DNA from 3 places in the Blautia sp. HCP3S3_G3 genome. Region 3 is predicted to be linked to each of the others. Evidence: riboswitches for the same ligand, from Rfam matches in the RefSeq annotation. Region 3 holds a riboswitch; each other region holds the start of a gene.

Evidence for each region. Region 3 has a riboswitch for cobalamin ahead of ACTNEW_RS00710 (4Fe-4S dicluster domain-containing protein). Riboswitches for the same ligand answer to the same signal wherever they lie in the genome.
Region 1: linked by a shared signal. The riboswitch ahead of ACTNEW_RS12595 (cysteine-rich small domain-containing protein) and the one ahead of ACTNEW_RS00710 (4Fe-4S dicluster domain-containing protein) in region 3 are both predicted to bind cobalamin.
Region 2: linked by a shared signal. The riboswitch ahead of ACTNEW_RS14240 (energy-coupling factor ABC transporter permease) and the one ahead of ACTNEW_RS00710 (4Fe-4S dicluster domain-containing protein) in region 3 are both predicted to bind cobalamin.

What each region holds. Positions count from the first base shown of each region.
Region 1 covers NZ_JBQHXR010000017.1:34,762-41,281, reverse strand. The annotation lists gene ACTNEW_RS12605 (MATE family efflux transporter) at 1-1,169, opposite strand, end outside; gene ACTNEW_RS12600 (LysR family transcriptional regulator) at 1,293-2,204, shown strand; gene ACTNEW_RS12595 (cysteine-rich small domain-containing protein) at 2,206-2,502, opposite strand; cobalamin riboswitch at 2,906-3,099, opposite strand; gene ACTNEW_RS12590 (MATE family efflux transporter) at 3,171-4,559, opposite strand; gene ACTNEW_RS12585 (phosphatase) at 4,631-5,419, opposite strand; gene ACTNEW_RS12580 (glycyl radical protein) at 5,821-6,520, shown strand, end outside.
Region 2 covers NZ_JBQHXR010000026.1:14,096-20,615, reverse strand. The annotation lists partial or broken gene ACTNEW_RS14255 (energy-coupling factor ABC transporter ATP-binding protein) at 1-288, opposite strand, end outside; gene cbiQ (cobalt ECF transporter T component CbiQ) at 285-1,061, opposite strand; gene ACTNEW_RS14245 (energy-coupling factor ABC transporter substrate-binding protein) at 1,058-1,378, opposite strand; gene ACTNEW_RS14240 (energy-coupling factor ABC transporter permease) at 1,380-2,126, opposite strand; cobalamin riboswitch at 2,280-2,449, opposite strand; gene ACTNEW_RS14235 (DnaJ domain-containing protein) at 2,663-3,598, shown strand; gene ACTNEW_RS14230 (LysR family transcriptional regulator) at 3,674-4,597, shown strand; gene nikB (nickel ABC transporter permease) at 4,862-5,806, shown strand; gene nikC (nickel transporter permease) at 5,803-6,520, shown strand, end outside.
Region 3 covers NZ_JBQHXR010000001.1:137,471-143,990, forward strand. The annotation lists gene ACTNEW_RS00695 (peptidase U32 family protein) at 1-162, shown strand, start outside; gene sigK (RNA polymerase sporulation sigma factor SigK) at 376-1,005, opposite strand; gene ACTNEW_RS00705 (ATP-binding protein) at 1,133-2,428, opposite strand; cobalamin riboswitch at 2,746-2,940, shown strand; gene ACTNEW_RS00710 (4Fe-4S dicluster domain-containing protein) at 3,230-4,759, shown strand; gene ACTNEW_RS00715 (hypothetical protein) at 4,977-6,344, shown strand; gene ACTNEW_RS00720 (aminotransferase class V-fold PLP-dependent enzyme) at 6,366-6,520, shown strand, end outside.

The DNA of each region.
Region 1 (6,520 bases), on a different contig from region 3:
GATACCATAAACCGGTTCATGATGCCTGCACCACGCAGAGTACCGTCTGCTACCAACTTGGCTGAAACAACGAAATAGAATGGTGCAAGAATCCGAAGGAATGTGATTCCCGTCTGTACAGCGGTACCTGTGGGTGAATCCATAAACAGGTAAAGAAGCCACCGTCCGCCAAGGAAATAAAGCAGGCAGAGAGGCAGGCTCAGAAGCCATACAAGCTTGATTCCTGCACGAAAGCCTTCTTTGACTCGTCCCGGTTTATCGGCTCCGATGTTCTGGGCAGTATAGTTGGAGATACCATTACCGAGGGTAGTGAAGGAAGTAATCACAAGATTATTGAGCTTTACCGCGGCAGCGTACCCTGCAATGACACTGGCACCGAATCCATTGATGACGCTCTGAATAATAATATTTCCTGCGGAAATAAAGCTTTGCTGCAGAATACTCGGTATGGCAATGGATGCTACCTTTTTGAGAATCGGCAGAGAAAAGAGAGGTACATGTCCGGTGGCTTTAATGGATTTCAGGCGGCGCTGCACTACTGCAACGGCAAGGATACAGCTGATTCCCTGGCACAGGAAAGTTGCCCATGCAACACCTGCCACGCCCATATGAAGGGTGGTGACAAAAAAGATATCCACTGCAATGTTGACTGAGGAGGAAGCCGCGAGGAAAAGAAAAGGTGTGCGTGAATCTCCCAGCGCAGAGAAGATACCTGTGGCAATATTATAGAAGAACATGAAAGGAAGTCCCCACATATATATATCCAGATAAAGCTGTGAATCGCTGAGAATTTCTGCCGGAGTATTGATCAGATTCAGAAGCTGCCGGCATCCGAGAATACCGAAAACCATCAGCAAAAAGCAGAGAACAGCACTGGAGATCATGGAAGTATAGACTGCGGTTTTCATTCCATTGAAGTCTCTGGCTCCGAAAAACTGAGATACGATCACAGAGCATCCGATGTTGCATCCAAAGGCGAATGCAATAAAGATCAGAGTGATCTCATAGCTGTTTCCTACAGCGGCGAGGGCGTTTTCTCCAATGAATTTGCCTGCGACAAGACTGTCGGCAATGTTATAGAGCTGCTGAAAGATAATGCTGCCAAAGAGGGGCAGACAAAATTTCCAAAGTACATTTTCCGGTCTTCCGACCGTAAGATCCTGGTTCATGGTTGGTAAATCTCCTTTTTGTTTTTTCTATCCTGTGGTATTATACTGATTATAAAGTAATATGTAAAAAGTATATTTCATATATCAGCTATATCAAAATAATATGACTGGAGGACATGAGATATGGCGGTGACTTATGATTATTACCGGATCTTCTATTTTGTTGCAAAATATCGCAGCTTTACGCGGGCTGCACATATTCTGATGAATAGTCAGCCTAATATCACAAGGGCGATGAATAATCTGGAGCAGGAACTGGGCTGTACGCTTTTTCTGAGATCCCACAGAGGAGTGACGCTGACTCCGGAAGGGGAAAAGCTGTTTGCCCATGTGCAGATCGCGCAGGAACAGTTTCAGGCTGCAGAAGCAGAGCTTGCCAGTGATAAAGCATTGCAGAAAGGACATGTTTCTCTGGGTGTCAGTGAAATTGCCATGCATTGTCTTCTTCTTCCTGTTCTTCGAAAATTTCACCTGGCTTATCCCGGTGTACATATCCGCATTACGAACTGTTCGGCACCTCAGGCAATCAATGCCGTGAAAAGCGGACAAATGGAATTTGCAGTAGTAACTATGCCGGAAGAAATGGATAAAGCAGTGCACAAACTGCCGCTTGCGGAGGTTCAGGATATTGTTGTGGCAGGAGAGCAGTTTGCCGGATTGCGGGACAGGACGCTTGGTATTGAGGAAATAACGGAGTATCCTTTGATATGCCTGGGAAGAGATACAAAAACGTTTGAATTTTACAGTCATTTGTTTGCAGATTACGGGCTTGTACTGGAACCCGATATTGAGGTGGCTGCGACAGACCAGATTCTGCCGCTGGTAAAAAATGATCTTGGACTGGGATTTTTGCCAGGAGCGCTGGCAGAAGATGCAATCCATAAAGGGGAAGTGTTTGAGATTCACCTGAAGGAAAAGATACCTGCACGGCATATCTGTATGGTGTGGGATCCGGGGCGCCCGATTGGAATCGCTGCCAGGGAATTGGAAAAAATGATTCGTGAGTCGGCTCACCCGGAGAAACAGGGTTCCTGAATTATTCTTCAGATAAGACGCCGGTTTTCTTCATAAGATCGGCAAGTTCCTGGTATTTGCCTGTGACGTAGCCGTAGTTTTCTTTTTTGTGAGGCAGCTGGCAGTTGGTACAGTCTTTGATTCCTTTTTCCGTGATGCGGAAATTCCCGCCGCATTTGGTGCCCAGAGCATAAAGCGGACAGTAACAGAACAGACAGTTAAAATTATCCGGATCAGCACCTGCGTGGCAGGGAAAGTATTCACATTTTTTGTGGCTGAAATAAGAATATTCTTTGTCTTCCCAGTATTTCTTTTTCATGATAAGCTCCTTTTGATGAAATGGAATTTTGAGGATGCAGAAATTGTGTTCAATAAAAGTGAACAGATTCCTTTATAAAAAATAAGATGACAGGATTGCAGGAAAATGCGGAGCACTTTCCTGTAATATAAAAAAATCGACGTCAAATAACGTCGAAAGTGTAGTAGGAGGGACGATCTGCTTCGGGGTAGACAATGCATCATTCAAATATGCGGAGGGAATGAACGCATCCGAAGCAGTATCGCCTGCCATTTAATCATGCCTTCTCAGGCAGCTGCTGATAAGCAGCGTATAATTCATACGAACAGGCGAATTCCATAAAAAAATGCCTGCTTCCTAAAAAGCAGACAACGCCATGTGATTGCGGATATCACAGGTTGGTTGTTACACTTTACACGGAAGTTTAACCTCGCCATATAAAGCAGGTTTCCTGACTTCAGAATCATCGCTCATTCTCCCCTTCTCATACAATTGTACAATGGGATATCGAGAACTTACTCCTCTGTTACAGTGACCGGATCGTTCAGGACTTTCACCTGATTCCCTTTTCTGTCCACCACGCGGATAGTGGCCAGCACTTCATATGTTCTATATGGAATTATACTGGTATTATAATAACACTAATTGCATCAGGTGTCAACTGTGTTTAGCTGATTTTTGCTGCCGGATTATTTTCTTTCCGGCAGCATAGACATCTTATGAAATTCTTTTATCACAAGGACGATTGCGAGAATTCCTGCAGCAGCATCGGAAATAGGACCTGCAAACATGATACCGTCGATTCCCATGAAAATCGGGAAAATGATCATCAGAGGTACCAGAAAAATAATCTGTCTCGTCATGGAAAGAAAAATTCCCTTCGTGGCTTTTCCGATGGAAGTGAAGAAATTGGAAGTTACCGGCTGCAGTCCGTTAAAGAAGGTGCAGAACAGAAAAATCCGGAAAAATTTTACGGCAAACTGGTAATATAATTCATCTCCGTTTCCGAACAGACTGATAATCTGACGTGGGAACAGCTGGAAACAGATAACCCCGAGAATGGCTACGACAGTAGCAGCACCGGCGGCTTTTAAGTAAGTCTCTTTTACGCGGGAATATTTAACGGCACCGTAATTGAAGCTGATGATCGGCTGCGCTCCCTGAGAAAGTCCGATGACGATGGAAAGAAACAGCATGTTGACTTTCATAACGATTCCTACCACTGCCAACGGAATATCGCTGCCGTACTCGGAAAGAGAACCGTAGTGACGCAGTGTATTATTCATAAGAATCTGCACGACCGTAATGGCAAGCTGGTTCAGGCATGCGGCAGAACCAAGGGATATAACGGCTTTCAGACATCTCGGATCAGGGATGAAATCTTTGATCTTTAGTGAAGAGTGCATGTACTTTGGCAGGTATACGAGTACCAGAATTGCAGAAAAAATCTGGCCGATGACGGTTGCCCATGCAGCTCCCTGAATTCCCCATCCGAATACAAAAATAAAAATCGGATCGAGAATGGTGTTGATGACAGCTCCGGAAAGTACCATGATCATGGAATATGTAGGTTTGCCGTCTGCACGGATTAGGTGATTTCCCCCTGTGCCAAGCATGTAGAAAGGAAAACCAAGGGAAGTGATTCCTACATAAGCCAGAGAATATTCCAGTGTCTGGTCAGTGGCACCGCATGCCAGAACGACCGGTTTCAGAAAGAGACGGATGACCAGGCAGAAAAGAATACCGGAGAGAAGCAGTGTCCCGAAAGCCGTACCGGCAATCTTTTTTGCATGCTCTTCCTGACCGCGGCCAAGGGCAAGGTTGAAATTGGCTGCACCACCGATACCAAGAAGCAGGGCAATCGCTACAGTAATCGTGGTCATGGGAAAGGCGACATTGGTAGCTGCATTTCCAAGCATTCCTACTCCCTGACCGATAAAAATCTGGTCAACGATGTTATAGAGTGCGCTGACCAGCATACTGATGATACTTGGAATTGCAAATTTGCGCAGAAGACTTCCGACCGGTGCATAACCGAGCGGATTTTCGGCGTTTAATGAGTTGGCATTTGTCTTCATAGATGAATCCTCCTTATGTGAATCAGCAGGAATCCCGGTCATATATGACCGGGATTCCGTACTTTGAATTTTCATCTTGTCTGCAGAAAAACTTTCAGCTGTGGAAGCTGATTATTGAGAATCAGACTTTCCGGGAACATGGCCTGATGAACAAATTCTTCTGCATAAGTAAAATCTCCGATATGGTCTGAGCCGTGACTGTCACTGGACAATACAACAGGAACCTGATATCTGGCACAGCAGCGCAGAATTTCGTAATTGTTAGCTGTGGTATCTCCACGGTAGCCATAGGGAGCAAGGGAAGCTTCGTTGATCTCAAAAATAACCTGATGTTCTTTGGCACAGACAGCCAGTACTTCATAATCTACCGGATAATGAGGATTGTCACAATGTCCCAGAATTTTTACATGAGGATTTTTCATGACATTCAGATAAGCCCGGGTATTTTCCTCCCGTGTCCCGCTGCGGTAATTCTGTGCATGCATACTTGCAATGGCGTAATCCAGCCTGGAGAGAAGGTTCTCTTCCAGATCCAGTGTTCCCTCTGTGTCCAGAATATTTAATTCAATTCCATACAGCAGTTCTACTCCGAATCGTTTCCTGGGGGAAAACGTAAGACTGCGAAAATAGGAAGGTGTTCCTGCAGCCAGAGTGGCGGGACCGTGGTCTGTGATGCCGAGAAGCTTTATGCCCCGTGCAGCTGCCTGCTTCGCCATTTCGGAAATGGTACAGGTGGTGCCGTGACCACTGGCAATGGAATGTGTATGCAGATCGGAAAGATACATAGTCTCAATCCCTTTCTTAATAAACGGAAATGCCTGTCCACACAGACATCCTGAATGACAGAAGTTGATTATCATGCATTTGTGCTCCTGCTTTTCGGCGAAAAAAGAAACACTATTTTCAGTATGGCAGAGGGGAAATAGATTGTCAAGGAAAAAATACAGGGGAAAAGAGTGAAAAAACAAAGAGAAAAAGAGTGATAAAAATGCAGGGATAAACAGAAACTGAAAATTGTTTCTGAGAACGGAGAGAATGATCACACAGAGCGAAAATAACAGAGGAGCAATGTCTGTAAAAGTTAGGAATAGAAGGAGATTAAAAATGGAAAACAACAAAAAACAAAATCAAAAACCAATAAAAACCACATGAAAATGAACGAAAAGCGTTGGATTTTGTTGACATCAGGTGCTGCCAGGCGTATAATGTTCATTATAAAACATAGCGGTTCTAAGCGTTATGAGAAAGGAGCAATGTGGACATGTTTCATACCACAGATATTCCCAAATCTTCCAGAATCACCAGATTAGTAGACAATCTGTATGCGAAGATGCCGGAGATTGAGTCTGCCAGAGCGAAGCTTATCACCGAATCTTATCAAGCTACGGAAGGCATGCCGATCATTACAAGACGTGCGGAGGCTTTTGCTCATATTCTTCGTCATATTCCCATCATTATCCGTGATGAGGAACTGATCGTAGGAAGCAGCACACTGGCACCGAGAGGCTGTCAGACTTTTCCAGAATATTCCTTCCAGTGGCTGGAGGATGAACTTGACACTGTTGAGACGAGGAACGCGGACCCGTTTTATATCGCAGAAGAAACCAAAAAAGAATTAAGAGAAGTACATAAATACTGGAGGGGAAAGACCACCAGTGAACTTGCGACTTCCTATATGGCACCGGAGGCGATCAGGGCCATTGACCATAATATTTTTACACCGGGCAATTATTTTTATAATGGTGTGGGACATGTGACGGTCAAATATGAAGAGGTGCTTGCCATCGGATATGAAGGAATCATCGCCAAAGCCCGTGCGGAACTGGACAAATGCCAGGTGGGTGACGGTGATTATGCAAGAAAATCTCATTTTCTGAACGCAGTAATCTTAAGCTGCCAGGCAGTGATTGAATATGCACAGCGATATGCAATGCTTGCCGATGAAATGGCTTCCCAGTGCA
Region 2 (6,520 bases), on a different contig from region 3:
GTCAGGATCCTGAAAAACGATTCCGATTTTACTTCGCAATTCCAGAAGATCTTTTTTGGAATAGGAGTATTCTTTTCCTTTGTAATAAAGTTTTCCTGACTGCGGGCGGCAGATACCGGTGCAGCAGAGGAAAAAAGTGGATTTTCCGCTTCCGTTGGCACCCATAAAAGCAATTTTCTTTTTGCGGCGGATCTCCAGGGAAAGTCCGTTGAGAGAATGGGATGCATCGTCATCATAGGAAAAATACAGATTTTCTGCTTTCAGGATAACGTCGTCGTGTGTGTTCATATAAAAAATTTCCTCCATAGGGCAAATAAAAACAAAGCCGTGTCAAATAAGATAATTGCCGCAACGATTTTTTTTCTGGGCGGACGGCTTTCTGACAGAACACGGATCGTTCCGTCATAACATCTGGCTTCCATGGCATCATACAATTTATTGGAGCGCTGTACTGCCCGGATCATCAGTGCAGAACCCAGCATTCCGAAAGACCGGATGGATGTTTTGTAGTCCCTGTTTCCGAGACGGCAGTTCTGTGAAGTAGTGAGTGCAGAAGCTGTGTCAAGCAGAACAAAGATGAAACGGTAGATCAGAAGCATCAGTTCAATCAGAAGTTTCGGACAGTGGAGTTTCCTTAAGACTTCCAGAATGTCAGGCATTGGTGTGGTAAAAGAAAGAAAGTACAGACAGGAAACGGAAGCCAGAGCTGTAAGAATCAGCTGAATGCCATAAAGCAGGGAATGCATATTTGTGGTGAAATACCAGCTGCCAAGAGGAACTGCAAACAGATCCATGGGGCTTTGCCGGATATGGAACATGACAGCGGCTGTACTGAGCAGCATAAATGCCAGAGGTACGGTCATATAGTGAAGGTATCTGGAAAAGGGAACGCTTCCCTTCCAGACGGTAAGAATTCCCATAACCGGCAGTACGATACAGGCTACTGCAATAGAACGGCTGGCAACACAGATACAGAGTGTGGCTATGGAGAAAGCAAATTTTTCTCCGGCATTTTCATACCGGAGACCGGAACGGTAGCAGAGTTTATCGATTGTGATCATGATTCGCTCCCATTCGGATTATCATTTTTCATCCATTTCTTCCGTTCTACAAAGCGCCCCATGAAAAAGGCAATGATTCCAACACCGATTCCCGTCTGGATGCAGAAGAAGAGACTTTCCACTTCCCCCGGAAGTTCTCTTCCCAGAAGCTTTTCCAGAACAGGGGCAGCCCATGGTTCATAGGAAGAATCGACTTCTTCTACAACCGTGCTGCCGGCATCGTCCGAACCGCCGAAATCGGCATCTTTTAATACAAATAAAGGAACAAGTGCAATCAGAAAAACAGCAATGACAGCAATGAAAACAGTTCTTTTCATATTATTGATTCTCCTTAAAATATCCGACAGCCCGAAGCTCCGGTCTGGCATAGGATTCCAGTCCCATAACAATTACCATGGTAATGATTCCTTCGATCACTGCAAGAGGAATCTGGGTAGGTGCAAAAACAAGCATAAATTTGCCCAGGGCAGCACCAAAGGTAGTATCTGTGTTGTGTGCAAGAGCCAGCTGGAAAGCGGTGATGCAATAGGTGAAAAGATCCCCGATGGCTGCAGCAAGAAAGACCGTTACTTTCCGGTTGAGCCGCGCTTTTTTGCAGAGAAGATAAATGCCGTAGGAGACAAAAGGACCTGCAATAGCCATGGAAAACGTGTTGGCACCGATGGTGGTCAGTCCGCCGTGAGCCAAAAGGATTGCCTGGAACAGCAATACGATCAGCCCAAGGATGGAAACAGCGGAAGGTCCGAAAAGAATCGCACCAAGCCCGGTTCCTGTCATATGTGAGCAGCTTCCTGTCACAGAAGGAATCTTCAGTGAGGAAATCACAAAGATGAAGGCACCGGACATAGCAAGCAGAGTGATCAGATTCCGGTGTTCATCCAATGTTTTTTTGATGGAAAGAAATCCTGCAAAAAGAAACGGGATGCATAATGTGCCCCATGCGATGCAGTATCCTGCCGGAAGATAACCTTCCATAATGTGCATGGCGTTAGCTGTCCGGACGATTCCGAAAGAGAGGGACAGGATGCACAGAACAATCAGCAGTTGTTTTTGACGTTTATTCATAGAAACTCCCTTCTGATGGCAAAAAAAATGCCTGCAGGGTTCTGGATCCCGACAGGCTGCTAAAAGAACAGATACGGAATTTGTGAATATGATTCAGAAGAAAGATATCATAAGCCAATCTGTTCTCACACAAGGCCATCGTTCGTAACCTGTGTAAATTCTGTATACAGGGCAGGTTTTCTGACTCGGGCATCCATGCTGCAGTCAGCCTTCCCGGATGATTCCAGTGGCATTGCAGACTGCGGCTCTTCCCATACAGCGGCGTGACCGTGTAAGCATTTCACTTACTTCCCTTTTGCAGTTCCCTGTACGTTTATTTTTCTTCATTAATAGTAACATATTTTGATGTTTTGTCAATTCTCTTCCATAAATGAAATCAACAAATTCTCTGCTGTAAAAAGTAAAAATCCTATTAAAAAACTATGGATTTTGTGGTATTGTATAGGTAAAGCAAATACCCGCAGGGGAAACAACAGACTGGAACGGCTGCATCTGATGTGCATTGGTGTAATTCATCAGGGAAAAGGAGGAATTGCATGAAGAGTTATTATGATATACTGGGCGTGGGAAGAGATGCTTCGCAGGCTGAGATCAAAGCTGCCTACCGAAAACTTGCAAAGAAATATCATCCGGATTCTTCTTCTGGAGCAGAGGAAGATAAGGAGCGTTTTCAGGAAATACAGGAAGCTTATGCAGTATTGTCAGATCCGGAAAAAAGAAAAATGTATCATTATTACGGACATGAAACTTATCGGAAGAGTTATTATGCGCAGCATTCGTCCGTACATGAAGACGAAGAGGGAAGTCAGGCGAAAGAGGGACACTGCGGGGCATGTGCGCAGGGCCGCAAACCTTCCGAGGAAGAAGGACCGCCTCCTCAGTCTGTAAGAATTGCCGTATGGCTGGAACTGGAGGAAACTTTGCAGACGGTGGTCAAAGATGCCTACTACACAGAACAGATTCCGAATCAGGATCAGACATCCAGGCTGAAATATACAGAAAAAAACTGGAAACTTCAGGTAAAGATTCCGGAAGGCTCCTATGATCATCAGTTTTTCATTCTGGAGGATATTCTGTGCAGCGGCAGTGAATTCCTTGAGGAACAGAAAATAAGAAATCCCAATAAACTGTTTGTAATCGTTGTGCTGCTGCGTGACAAGCCGGGAATTATCCGGCAGGGGTATCACCTGTATATGGACTGCACAGTGGATTATCATACACTGGTACTTGGCGGAACTGTCAAAATTCCTGTTCTCGATGGAGAAGTTCTTTTTGAGATTCCTGCAGGAACCACACCGGAAAAGAAACTCAGACTGGTGAATCAGGGACTGATCCGGCCGAAGAAGATGGGCGGACGGGGAGATCTGTATGTGTCGCTTCATATTCGGATCCCTGTAGAATTGACGATACCTCAGCTTTCTGCCATGCTGAAACTGCGTGATGCAATGGAGGCGGAAGACGGGATACGGTAAGCAAAGCGGTGGTTAACAAAGATACAGCGCAGCGAATGGTGATGAAAAAAGCAGATACATGAGGCAGTAGAACAAATGATTGATATAAAACAACTGAAATATTTTGAGGAATGTGCCAGGACGGAATCCTTCAGCAAAGCTGCGGAAGCATTGTATACGACACAGTCCAGTGTGAGTAAAGTAATCAAATCCATGGAGGATTCTCTGGGAATCCGCTTGTTTGAGCGGTATACCAGAGGAATCCGTCTGACCAGAGAAGGCGAACATGTCTATCAGTATGCGAAGACAGTGCTTGAAAATCTGGAGAAGATCGAATCCTTTCAGGAACAAAAAGAAACCGAAGTGCTTTCTGTTTCCTGTAATCCCAGTTCCTGGTTTGCGGATATGTTTGTGAAATTTTATCAGATGCATCAGAAAGAAGACATCCATTATCAGATTTATTCTGCAAGCTGCCGGGAAATCGTGGATCGTGTCAGGGAGCGGATGGATGCTATGGGGTTTGTCTATATAATGAAAAACCAGCTTGCAGCTTTTCAGTATTTTCTTGGCAGAAATTATCTGGAATTCGAAATTCTGAAAACAACAGATATTATGCTGTATCCGGGAGCCGGACATTCCTGCCGCAGAGAAGAAGGAGGCCGGGAAGTTTTTGACGGAATGAAACTGATCCAGCGCTTCCCTGACGAATTTTCTCCGGATAATTACTGGGATATTCTGGATCAGGACAAAAAATCTGCTGCAGATGCGGAAACGGTGATCACGACCAACAGTGATTATATTATGGAAAGAATTCTTCAAGTAAGTGATCTGGTAAACATCAGCGGAGGATATCTTTCCGGGAAACCCTGGAGAAAATATACAAAGGATGTTCTGCTGCCCGGTAACGAAAATCAGGTATTGTTCGGCTGTGTGAAGAGGCAGAATGAGGAATTGTCCAACTGGGCAGAAATATTTCTTGCATTTCTGAAGGAAAGATTGCAAGATGGGGAAAACAAATAGGCAGATATTTCTTGTTTGTGATTTTGAAAACTGATTCAGAATGCGCTCTTTTATAATTGTGAAAAATGGAATGGATATCCATGCCAAAATGGAATGGCACGATAACCCCATAGAGGGGTTGTGGTGCTTTTTCTTTACTGTTAAAATATAAACAATTAGAGGAGATAGCACTCCATGTGTATGAAAAAGAAATCGTTCCTGTGAGCAGAGCAAACCGTAACAGGAAATGACGGGTGCATGGGGAAAGAAATACAGAGGATAATTATGGGGAAATATTTGTTCAAAAGATTGCTGCAGCTGATTCCGGTTTTGCTTGGGATTACCTTTCTGTCTTTTGCCATGATGAGACTGGCAGGCGGAGATGCAGTGACCTATATGTATGAAAACGCCGGAGCGGCTGTTTCGCAGGAGATTATTGATGAAACAAAAGCAGAATACGGACTGGATCAGCCATTCCTGGTGCAGTATATGAAATGGCTTGGTGGTATGCTGACAGGAGATATGGGAGAAAGTTACGTATCCCACAGAGATGTTTTTGACATTTTTATTTCAAAACTTCCGGCTACGCTGCTGCTCACGGTTTCGTCTATTCTCCTGACGGTACTGATTGCGCTGCCGCTTGGGATTCTGTCAGCCGTGAGACAGAACAAATGGATAGATTATCTGATCCGGTTTTTCAGCTTTATCGGAAATTCCATGCCGAATTTTTTTGCCGCGCTTGTACTGATGTATTTTTTGTCAGTTCGCTGGAATCTGCTTCCTGTGGTCACGACCGATGATATGGCAAAGAGCCTGATTCTTCCGACACTGACCTTGGCGGTTTCTATGGTTTCCAAATATACCAGGCAGATCAGGGCAACGGTTCTGGAAGAACTGGACAAGGATTATGTGACCGGAGCCAGGGCAAGAGGAGTCAGGGGAAGTGTGATTATCTGGAAAAGTGTAATGAAGTCATCCATGCTGACGATTATTACACTTCTTGCGCTTTCTATTGGAAATCTGCTGGGTGGAACTGCCATTGTAGAAAATATTTTTATGTGGGACGGCGTTGGAAAGATGGCGGTAGATGCCATAAATATGCGGGACTATCCTGTGATCCAGGCATATGTTGCATGGATGGCGATCATTTATGTACTGGTGAATCTGGTGACAGATATGATTTATCATTATCTGGATCCCCGTGTACGGCTGAGAGGTGAAAGCGCATGAGTGAAGAGAAAAAAGTGACGATTCGCAGGCAGAAAGTCAGAAAGAACCATATCAGGGGGAAATTACTGTTTTTTCTTGCGCTGGCGGTGCTGCTTCTGATGATTGCCGCGTTTGCTGAACGTCTTTGTCCCTATGATCCCTATGCGCAGAATCTGCTGGAAGCACAGCAGCCTCCCGGTATTTCTCATCCGCTGGGGACAGACCGCTATGGGCGTGATATGCTCTCGCGGGTGATCATCGGAAGTACTGCCAGTATTTATGCAGCCCTTCTTCTGGTTGCCATTATTACTGTGGCGGGAACTGCTGTGGGGATGATCTGCGGATGGTTTGGCGGAAAAGTGGATTCGCTTCTGATGCGTATTTCGGATATTTTTCTGGCTTTTCCCGGTCTGGTATTTGCACTGGCGGTTGCCGGAGTTCTGGGCGGAGGCGTACAGAATGCAATGATTGCGCTGGGCGTGATCAGCTGGCCGAAATTTGCACGGCTTGCCAGAAGTCTGACACTTGCACAGAAAGAATCGGATTATCTGATGGCAGCCAGGCTTGCCGGAAGCAGCACTTTGAAACTCCTGCTCAGACATATCCTTCCCAATATTGCGGGACCGATTCTGGTTACGTCGGTACTGGATATCGGTACCATGATTATGGAACTTGCCGGACTTTCATTTCTGGGACTGGGAGTCAGGCCGCCGATGGCGGAATGGGGAAGTATGA
Region 3 (6,520 bases):
GGACGCAATTTAAGTGTTGTTGTGCGGGCCATTTATGATGAAGAGGGAAATTTTGTGGAAAGTGCACCGCACCCGCAGCAGAAATTGTTCGTGAATCTGGGAGAGGAAATTGAAGTTTATGATCTGCTTAGAAGAGCGGAGAAAACGGATAAAGAAGATTAATAATAAAGAAGATCAATAATAAAAAAGATTGATAAAAAAGAAGATTAATAAAGAAGATCGATAAAGATGATGAATAAAAAATGCTTCCTTCCGAATCAGACAGATGAGATGACGAAATTGTCTGTCAGGAAGGAAGCATTTTTCTGTAATATAAAAAGTCAGGGTAAAATACCGTTTCCTCCTGACATTTTATACGAATTTATTACTTATCAGTTATGTGGATTCTTTAAACAATGCACGCAGTTTCTGCAGTGCATTTTTTTCAATACGTGATACATAGGAGCGGCTGATGTGCAGTTCTTTTGCAATTTCCCGCTGTGTCTGTTCTTCATTTCCAAAAAGTCCGTACCGGAAACAGATTACCTGATACTCTTTTGGCGTAAGAGAAGATTCCAGAGAATCCATCAGAAGCTGGATGTCTTTTCTGGTGGAGTATTCCTCTACCACATCTACCGGCGGACTTTCGAGGATATCCAGAAGGCTGATTTCATTGCCTTCTTTGTCGGTACCTATGGGTTCAGAGAGGGATACTTCTCTGGAATGCTTTTTTTTTGACCGAAGCATCATCAGAAGCTCATTATCAATACATCGTGCCGCATAGGTAGAGAGCCTGGTGGCTTTGTCGGAATCAAAGGTGGAAACGGCTTTGATCAGGCCTATCGTGCCGATGGAAATCAAATCGTCCAGATCTTCGTCTGTACCCTGATATTTCTTGACAACATGGGCTACAAGACGAAGATTATGTTCAATCAGGATTTGCCTTGCTTCTAAATCGCCCCCCTGGTAACGTTGAAGATAATACTTTTCTTCAGCAGATGTCAAAGGTTTCAAAAAAGCCTTCAAATCTTCACCTCAAAGGGGATTTCTATTTATTCTATGCCCGGGACAGGGCGTTCGTGCTTTTCCCATGGGAGATGAAGTGATGAAATATCAGAAACTGTCAGGACATTACTGCCGCTATAGATAAAATTTATTTTCCCAGAATCTGCGTATCCAGAAGGAAATCATAAATGTTCACGGTCAGGATACCATAGTCATCATAATAAGGCTGCACAATATCTTTTGTAATAATGATCTTCCTGAAAGAATCATCAATTTTTCTGAATGGTCTGATTTCCTGAGTACGTTTCGCTTCATCAGGCAGCGAGTAAGCAGACTGAATGTAGTATCTGGAAGAACCAAGATTGCATACAAAATCCACTTCCAGTTGTTTACGAATTACCTTACCATCCGGATCTCTTTCCGCAATCGGTATTACCCCTACATCTACGCTGTAGCCACGCATACGAAGTTCATTATAAATCACATTTTCCATAGAATGAGTCTGCTCAAACTGGCGGAAGTTGATTCTGGCGTTGCGAAGTCCAAGGTCGGAAAAATAATATTTCTTTGGAGTTTCGATATATGCTTTTCCTTTAATGTCGTATCTTTGTGCTGATTCGATCAGGAAAGAATCCTCAAAATAATCCAGATATTTCTTAATGGTAGCGGAAGTGATTCTGGATTTCTTTACAGTCTTGAAAGTGTTCTTCAATTTTTCGGGATTGGTCAGCGAACCAATAGCCGAAGAAAGGATATTTAACAGATCTTCCAATTCACCAATATTCTTCACACGATTTCGCTTAGTAATATCTTGAATATAAATTTCGTTGAACAGATTCTGTAATGCGGCAGCTTTATCTCCGGTTCCATCACGCAGAACAACCAGAGGGATACCACCGTAAAGCATATACTCGGATAGCCCCATATATTTGTCTCCGCTGTAAACAGTCATAAACTCTGCAAAACTCAAAGGGTACATATGCACTTCGTCGCCACGACCGGCGAACTCAGTAGCAATATCTTTGGACAGGAGCTTGGCATTACTTCCTGTCACGAATACATCCATATTATCTTTACGCAGATAACCATTCAGAACAGCTTCAAAACAATCCAACATCTGAATTTCATCAAGCAGCAGATAATACATTCCATCGCCAACAACCTTGGAACGGATATACTTCATAAACTTTTTAGGGTCAACTCCACGCTTTTCCTTTTCAATCTGAATCAGGCTTTCTCCAATGAGATAAAGATTATCTGCTGAATCAAATGCAAAACGAATGATATGGTCAGCGTCCACTCCATTTTCCAGTAGGTGATGATAAAAAAGGTTATTCAGCAAATAGGACTTTCCGCATCTGCGAATACCGGTGATTACTTTAATCAGTCCATTATTTTTTCTTTTGATCAATTTATCCAAATAAAAATCTCTGCGAATCTCCATCTTAAAGCCTCCTTGCGAAAGATTTTTGCAACTTGTTACACTTTTCTTTTCTATTATATCCAGATAGGATTCAAAAATCAATGTGTCAGTCGCTCTTGAAATAGATTTTTGTTACTTGTTGCATTTTTATATTCTACAATCACATTATATGCTTAAGTAACAATTATTATCCCGCATTTTAATCGTGTTCTTCCCTTAGAAAAAGCAGCCATACACCTTAGTGCATGACTGCTGAAACATTGTGTTCAGGGAGCACTAAACATACAGCAACCGGGATTGACAGAAGAATAACAATTTGATATTCTAATGATGTGTAATTGAATATTGCAGTATCAGGTGCAGAGTCCTTTTCAGGGACTCTGAAGAGGGAATCAGGTGAGAATCCTGAGCGAACTGGTCACTGTATACAGGGAGCGAGCTTCGATAACCATTGCATGACCCATAAAGATGTGAGAAGGTGAAGTGAGCATTGATCTGTAAGTCAGGAAACCTGCCTGGTACATGAGATGTGCTCCAGATACAGCGCAAACATCCAGCCGGGTCATACGACAGAAACAGTAACAGAAGGGAAGAATGATCCGATAGAAGTGTCTGCAATGGGTAGCAGCCACTGTTTTTTTGTAAAAAACAACCCTGATTTATGTAAAAAATAATGGATGGGCTCTTAGCAAGAAAAATACACAATATAGACCTCCAAAGTTCTGCCGGTATTGAATCAGCTACTATTAGATACCGGCAGAAACCCCGACAGATATGGAAATGCTGTCGGGGATTTTTGCATAAAGAAAGGAGAAAACAATTATGAGAGGTGTTTATACTTCAGTCAATGACATCCGGAAGCGCGTTTATGCGGAAGTAGCAAGATTATCGTATGACTATCAGGATGGAGACTTGTCTCAAATGGAACAGATTCCATACAGGATCATTCCGGGAGAAGTCTCGACATATCGGGAAAGCGTATTTCTGGAGAGAGCAATTGTTAAGGAGAGAATGCGTCTTGCCATGGGGCTTCCGCTGCGTGCGGCTTCCGAACATGCTCCCGTATCAGAAGGAGCACTGGAATGTGTGAGACCGGAGAAATATTATCAGCCTCCGCTGATCAATATTATCAAGTTTGCCTGCCACAAATGTCCGGATAATGTAGTAAAAGTAACAGATGCCTGCCAGGGCTGTCTGGCACATCCGTGCAAAGAGGTCTGCCCCAAAAAAGCCGTTTCCTTTGAAAATGGAAAATCAGTGATTAATCAGGAAAAATGTATCAAGTGCGGAAAATGCGTCAGTGCATGTGCATATGGAGCTGTCGTAAAACTGGAGCGTCCCTGCGCAAGAGCCTGCGGGATGGATGCCATTGGTTCCGATGAGTTCGGAAGAGCGGACATTGATCAGGAAAAATGCGTGTCCTGCGGAATGTGCCTTGCAAACTGTCCGTTTGGCGCGATTGCAGATAAAGCACAGATTTTCCAGACTATTCAGGCAATCAAAAGTGATACGCCGGTGTATGCGGCAATTGCACCTGCTGTGACAGGACAGTTTGGTCCGAAGATGACACCGGATAAGATACGTTCTGCATTTCAGGCACTCGGTTTTACGGATGTTGTGGAAGTAGCAATCGGTGCAGATCTCTGTACCATGGAAGAAGCCAGGGATTTTGTGGAGGAAGTTCCGGAAAAACTGCCCTTTATGGCGACTTCCTGCTGTCCGGCATGGTCCATGATGGCAAAAAAACTGTTTCCTGAATACAGCGAATGCATTTCCATGGCACTGACACCCATGGTGCTGACAGGAAGACTGATCAAAAAGCAGCATCCTGGCTGTAAAGTGGCTTTTATCGGACCCTGTGCAGCCAAAAAACTGGAAGCGGGCAGAAGGACGATACGCAGTGATATTGACTTTGTGCTGACGTTTGAAGAAGTAATGGGAATGTTTGAAGCGAAGAAAATCAATTTTACGAAGCTTGAAGAACAGCACAGCATGCATGGAGCAAGTGCTGACGGCAGGGGCTTTGCAGTCAGCGGAGGTGTCGCAGAAGCTGTGGTAAACTGTATTAAAGAGCTCTATGCGGAAAAGGAAGTAAAAGTGGAAAATGCGGAAGGACTTGCAAACTGCAGGAAACTTCTGACTATGGCCAAAGCAGGAAAATATAACGGCTATCTTCTGGAAGGAATGGCATGCCCCGGCGGATGCGTGGCAGGAGCAGGAACAATACAGCCGATTGCAAAATCCACGGCAGCAGTGAAACTCCGGAAAAAAACATCAACCCATGCACATGCCACACAGAGTAATTATAAGGATTTACTGAAACAGCTGGAAGAAATAGATAAAAGCATATGAGCAAGTGTTCTGTCAGGCGTATATGGCAGGCTGTAAAAATGATAAAATAGTATACTTTCTTTGTAAGAATTCGGAAGAAAAAATGGAATATATTTTTTATAATATGAATGGAAATTAACACGCGGAAAATAAAATGCGCAAAAAAGCGTAAACAAAATACAAAACAAGTGGATTGCGGAGTCTGCCTGATTATCTTTCAAGAAAGGAATCAAATATCATGAAACAGAAAGCTATGGAAATGAAACTTGTTGTAAGACCGCTTGTGGGATGTCTGACCCACACACATTTCTGGGAAGGTCCGTGCAGGGCAGGCCGTTATGAAGACATGACAGTGGAAGCGGAAACAAAAGCAGCTGATCAGGCATTTAAAGCCTCTGTGGAAGGCTTGAATGATGTGATCAGCGAGGTAGAGTTTAAAGAACCGCTTGATGTACGGTATAATGAAAGTTTTACTGTGGATAAGGAATTGTTTGATAAAATCGGAGAGAATCTGGATGAAATTGACTGTTTCCTCTGTATGGGATGGAGAATCCCGAAACTGGAACGTTACAGAAAACCGGTGGTTATCTGGCAGAATGGAAACGAGGGTATTGATTTTGCAGCATATTGCCGTTCTATTGGAGTTGAAGCTTATGTATGTATGGATCTTCAGGACGTAAATGAGATCATGCATATTTTATGGGTTCGTAAAGCGGTGCAAAATACAAGAGCACTTGTTCTTACTGCAGGATCCCAGCCTACCTTCGGTATTCAGAGCCTGATCCGGGATCCTGAAATCCTGAGACAGCGCTATGGTATGGAAGTTGTGAAACTGCCTTTTACCTCTATTTTTAAATATATGGATGAGATTACAGATGAAGAAGCCAAACCAATTGCGGACAGGCTTATAGCAGGATCTTCTGATACACAGGTAAATACTGACTGGTTTATCAATGATATCAAATATTATCTGGCAGCAAAGAAAATGATGGATATTTATGACTGCAACGCTTTTTCAACAGCATGTCATGAATTGTGTACTACGGAAATTCCGCAGAATCGCAAATTTACTCCATGTATGTGCCACTCGATCATGAAAGATGAAGGAATCCCAAGTGGCTGCGAGGAAGACCTGAACGCACTTATGGCAATGGTGATTATGCAGTATGCTGCAAAGAGGCCTGCATTTATGGGAAATCCAAATCATGAGACAGACGAACTTCTCCGCATTCATCATGCTGTTCCTGCATTATGTATGAATGGTTATGGTACAAAACCGCTGGAGTATAAGCTCTGGGCATTCACCGGTCAGGGATTCGGCGGCAAGCTCCAGGTGGATTTCACAGAGAATGCAGATGACTATGTGACACTCGGCAGATTTAATCCTGCAGGTGACACCATGTGCATTAAGACCGGAGAGGTCATACGGTCTGAATATGCAGCAACCTACTGCAGCCCGTATTATTATATTAAGATGGATGATGCAAGGGAATATATGCATAATCTGGCTGGATTCGGACATCACCAGGTCCTGGTTTTCGGTGATTACAGTAAAATGCTGAAGAAGATAGCGAAAGTGATGAATTTTAATATTCTGGAAGGCTGATATAAGAGGAGAGAGGGAAAAGTGATCTATTTAAATAATGCGGCCACCTCGTATCCAAAACCTTCCTGCGTAAAAGAAGCTTTGCAGGCGTACCTGAACAGTACGCCTGCTTCGCAGTTTCGGGGAAGTGAGCAGATCGGAAGACCCGATACAGAGGAAATATGCAGAAAAAACCT